One region of the Streptococcus porcorum genome, then DNA from elsewhere that is predicted to be linked to it. Evidence: predicted binding sites of a transcription regulator. Region 1 holds the regulator's gene; the other holds the start of a gene.
The links. Region 1 encodes HrcA, which represses chaperone genes, less so after heat shock. Its sites were predicted from a motif close to TTAGCACTCNNNNNNNNNGAGTGCTAA; they were not measured.

Region 1 (2,208 bases):
TGGACTCAGGCGACAGAAGACTTTGTGGTTTATAAATCTTATGAGGAAGCCATGACTTCTTATATGGAACTGTTGCGTGGTGGAACTTATTGGAGTGCAGATTTATATAAGAATGTTGTCACAGCTAATAGTTATCAAAATGCAGCACAAGTTTTACAAGATGGAGGATACTCAACCGATCCCGATTATGCTAGTAAGTTAGTTAAGCTTATTAAAAAACATAGCTTGGACAAATATGATCAGTAAAAAACAGCTTTAGCTGTTTTTTATATTGAGTAGGTTTCATTGTTTATAGAGCGGCATATAGCTGATAAGATTCTATTTTCAAGAAAATCTCGGTCTCTAGACGGATTTTTAGCACTCTTTATAAAAGAGTGCTAATTTTTTGAGTTTTTCGCTTGACTTTATTTGGCTAAGGAGTATAATAGAAACATAAAGTTAGCAGTCGCGGTGGTAGAGTGCTAACGAGAGATAGGAGGCGAGTCAAGTGATCACTCAACGTCAAAGTGATATTTTAAATCTGATAGTTGATATCTTCACGCAAACTCGTGAGCCTGTTGGTTCAAAAGCACTTCAGGCCTCTATCAACTCCAGTAGTGCAACGATTAGAAATGACATGGCAGCTTTAGAGAAGATTGGTCTTTTGGAAAAAGCACATACTTCAAGTGGTCGCTTGCCTAGTCAGGAAGGTTTTCGTTATTTTGTTGAACACTCCTTGACTTTGGATCAAATCGATGAACAAGATGTTTATCAAGTTGTAAAAGATTTTGATCATGAGTTTTTCAAATTGGAGGATATTTTATCACAGGCAGCTCAGACTTTATCGCAACTAACAGGTTATACGGCGGTTGTATTGGATGTGGAACCTAGCCGTCAAGTCTTAACTTCTTTTGAAGTAGTGAAACTCAGCCATCACGATGCTCTAGCGGTTTTGACACTAGATGATACTACTCCTGTAACGGTTCAGTTTGCGATTCCTAAAAGTTTCTTAGATAGCGACTTGAATACTTTGAAGACGGTAGTTATTGAACGATTTGTGGGTGAGCGTGTCTTAGATATTCATTATCGTCTAAGGACAGAGATTCCTCAAGTGATGCAACGTTATTTTAAGCGGACAGATCATGTGTTAGATTTATTTGATTATATTTTTTCTGCTATGTTTAGAGAAAATCTCATATTGGCAGGAAAAGGAAATGTTCTCACCTTTGCAGGTTTAGAAACTTATCAGTTTTTGGACAATGATCAAGCCTTAGCACTTGAAATTCGTTCTAGCTTAGACCAAAATCATAAACAAGCTGTTCAGATAGCTGAAAGTAAGGAAGAAAGTTTGTCAGACTTGACAGTGATTCATCAGCATTTTCTTATTCCTTATAGGGGACTTGGGATTATTACCTTGATTGGTCCAGTTGAGTTGGATTATCGTAGAATTATGAGTTTGATGAATATTATTGCTCAGGTATTAACGGCTAAGTTGGGAGACTTTTTCCGCTATCTTAATAGCAATCACTACGAGGTCAATTAAATAGTAAAATTAGAAAATAAAGAGGTAATAGCGTGTCAGAAGAAATTAAAAACGAAGAAGTTGTTGAAGAAGCAGTTGAGGCGGCAGCAGAAGAAGTCGCTGAAGAAACAGCTGAAACAACAGAAAAATCAGAACTAGAGCTTGCTAACGAACGTGCAGATGAATTTGAGAACAAGTACTTGCGTGCTCATGCAGAGATGCAAAATATCCAACGTCGTGCTAACGAGGAGCGTCAAAGCTTACAACGCTATCGTTCACAAGACTTGGCGAAAAAAGTGTTACCAAGCTTAGATAACCTAGAGCGTGCACTTCAAGTTGAAGGCTTATCAGATGATGTCAAAAAAGGGATTGAGATGGTACAAGAAAGTCTGATTCAAGCTCTTAAAGAAGAAGGGGTTGAAGAAGTTGTTGTTGACACTTTTGACCATAATCTTCATATGGCTGTTCAAACTTTACCAGCAGATGATGATCACCCAGCAGATACTATCGCAGAAGTCTTCCAAAAAGGTTACAAACTTCACGATCGTCTCTTAAGACCAGCTATGGTTGTGGTCTATAACTAAACGAAAATTTGACCGAAATGTCATGCACAGTAGTTTGCAACCAATCGCTTCGTTGAGAGGCTCCTGGCTCTTGGGCAAAGCTTGTGTCGGTAGCTCTAAGGTCGCTAAAGCGACAAGAGTTAC
Region 2 (2,208 bases), on a different contig from region 1:
CACCACTGGTATTATGGACACCTGACTTGTTTCTCACAAGAGCATATGCAAACCTTTGGTTACTTGACTTCTATGCTTCCAATTGTGGAAGAGCTTTATGATAAAAAAGAAGATCAAGCAGAAGCCATTAAAACCTATACTGCCTTCTTTAACACTGAGCCACAACTCGGTTCACTGGTCGTGGGGATCACTGCAGGTCTTGAAGAAGCGCGTGCCAATGGAGCAGATGGTGTCAATGATGAAACCATTAATGGTCTTCGTGCAGGCTTGATGGGTCCTGTTGCAGGTATCGGTGACTCTCTTATCGTTGGGACCTTGATTCCTATTATCTTAGGAATTGCACTCGGTTTATCTAATGGTGGTTCTCCAGTAGGTGCGATTTTCTATATTATTGTTTGGAACCTTTTAGCTTACTTTGGGATGAAGTTTGCTTACTTTAAAGGTTACGAATTAGGAGATAAAGCAGTTGAGTTTCTTGTTGGTGCTCAAGGGCAAGCTATCCGTAAATCTGTTTCTATTGTTGGAGGTATGGTTATTGGTGCTGTTGCTGCAACATGGGTACCTGTCAAAACAGCTTTCCAATTGAAAAACGCTAAAGGAGAAGCTTTCCTTGTTCTTCAAGATCAACTTGATGGGGTTTACCCAGGTCTCTTAACAGCTCTCTTTATCTTCCTTTGCTGGTGGTTAATGGCTAAGAAAAATCTATCACCAATTAAAGTGATGTTGCTTCTAGTTCTCATTGCTTTTGTTGGGGTTATTACAGGCTTCTTTAACCCAGGTTTGTCTTACTAAGAAAAGGTGAAATGATGCGTCAACAAGAATTAATCCAAGGTTATGAACAAGAAATCAAATACCAACAACATATGTTAGATAATCTAGGGAGATGGTTAACCCTTCTCTTTAGTCTAACCAGTTTAGGTATTGTCCTTGCATACTCCTTTCATTCTAACTATATTATCTTGTCAATCTTTGGATGGATTTTGGCAATCCTGTCAGGGCTAGCTATGCTAGTCTTTGGATACGGCATCTATAAGGGAAGATTAAACCTTCAAAAATTGGTAGCAGATTTTGAGCAACAGCGACAACAGCTACACTAAAGATAGGGTAGGAAAGGCTAAAGATTTAGCTAATTTCCTATCCTATTTTTGTAATGTTTTTTTCTTGACTATTTTTGACCAAGTGATACAATAAGAAAGGTAAAGATTAGCACTCTTTATCAATGAGTGCTAAAACGAATGGAGGATACAGATGTTAAAACCTTTAGGAGACCGTTTAGTGGTCAAATTTGTAGAAGAAAAAGAAGAAACTGTCGGTGGCTTTGTCCTAGCAGGTGCTAGTCAAGAAAAGACTAAAAAAGCTCAAGTACTAGCCGTAGGTGAAGGGATTCGTACTTTGACAGGGGAGTTGATTGCCCCTAGTGTTGCTGTCGGTCAAACTGTTTTAGTGGATAGCCTAGCTGGTATTGAAGTCAAAGAAGACGGTGAAAAACTAAGCATTATCCGAGAAGCAGATGTATTAGCAATTGTAGAGTAAGAGGAGAGAAATATAATGGCAAAAGAGATTAAATTTTCAGCAGATGCCCGCGAAAGTATGGTACGTGGAGTTGATATTTTAGCAGATACGGTCAAAGTAACCTTAGGTCCTAAGGGACGTAATGTCGTTCTTGAAAAAGCTTTTGGCTCACCTCTTATCACAAATGACGGTGTGACCATCGCTAAAGAAATCGAACTGGAAGATCATTTTGAAAATATGGGAGCTAAATTAGTTTCTGAAGTAGCTTCAAAAACCAATGATATCGCAGGAGATGGGACGACAACAGCAACGATTTTGACACAAGCTATTGTGCGTGAAGGTTTGAAAAACGTCACAGCTGGTGCTAATCCAATTGGTATCCGCCGTGGGATCGAAGCAGCCGTTACCGTTGCCGTTGATGAGCTAAAAGCGCAAGCACAACAAGTTGAAACTAAGGAAGCCATTGCTCAAGTTGGAGCAGTTTCTTCTCGTAGTCAAAAGGTTGGAGATTACATATCAGAAGCGATGGACCGTGTTGGTAAAGAGGGTGTGATCACTATCGAAGAGTCTCGTGGTATGGAGACAGAGCTTGAAGTGGTAGAAGGCATGCAGTTTGATCGTGGCTATCTTTCACAATATATGGTGACAGACAACGAAAAAATGGTAGCTGACCTTGAAAATCCATTTATTTTAATG

Region 2: a site for HrcA is predicted at 1,204-1,230, ahead of groES (co-chaperone GroES). Genes of this name have one in related genera too.

What each region holds. Positions count from the first base shown of each region.
Region 1 covers NZ_JBRUDG010000024.1:10,265-12,472, forward strand. The annotation lists gene ACVRWY_RS06845 (glycoside hydrolase family 73 protein) at 1-246, shown strand, start outside; gene hrcA (heat-inducible transcriptional repressor HrcA) at 488-1,522, shown strand; gene grpE (nucleotide exchange factor GrpE) at 1,555-2,085, shown strand.
Region 2 covers NZ_JBRUDG010000048.1:4,416-6,623, reverse strand. The annotation lists gene ACVRWY_RS09050 (PTS system mannose/fructose/sorbose family transporter subunit IID) at 1-792, shown strand, start outside; gene ACVRWY_RS09045 (DUF202 domain-containing protein) at 807-1,097, shown strand; gene groES (co-chaperone GroES) at 1,249-1,533, shown strand; gene groL (chaperonin GroEL) at 1,549-2,208, shown strand, end outside.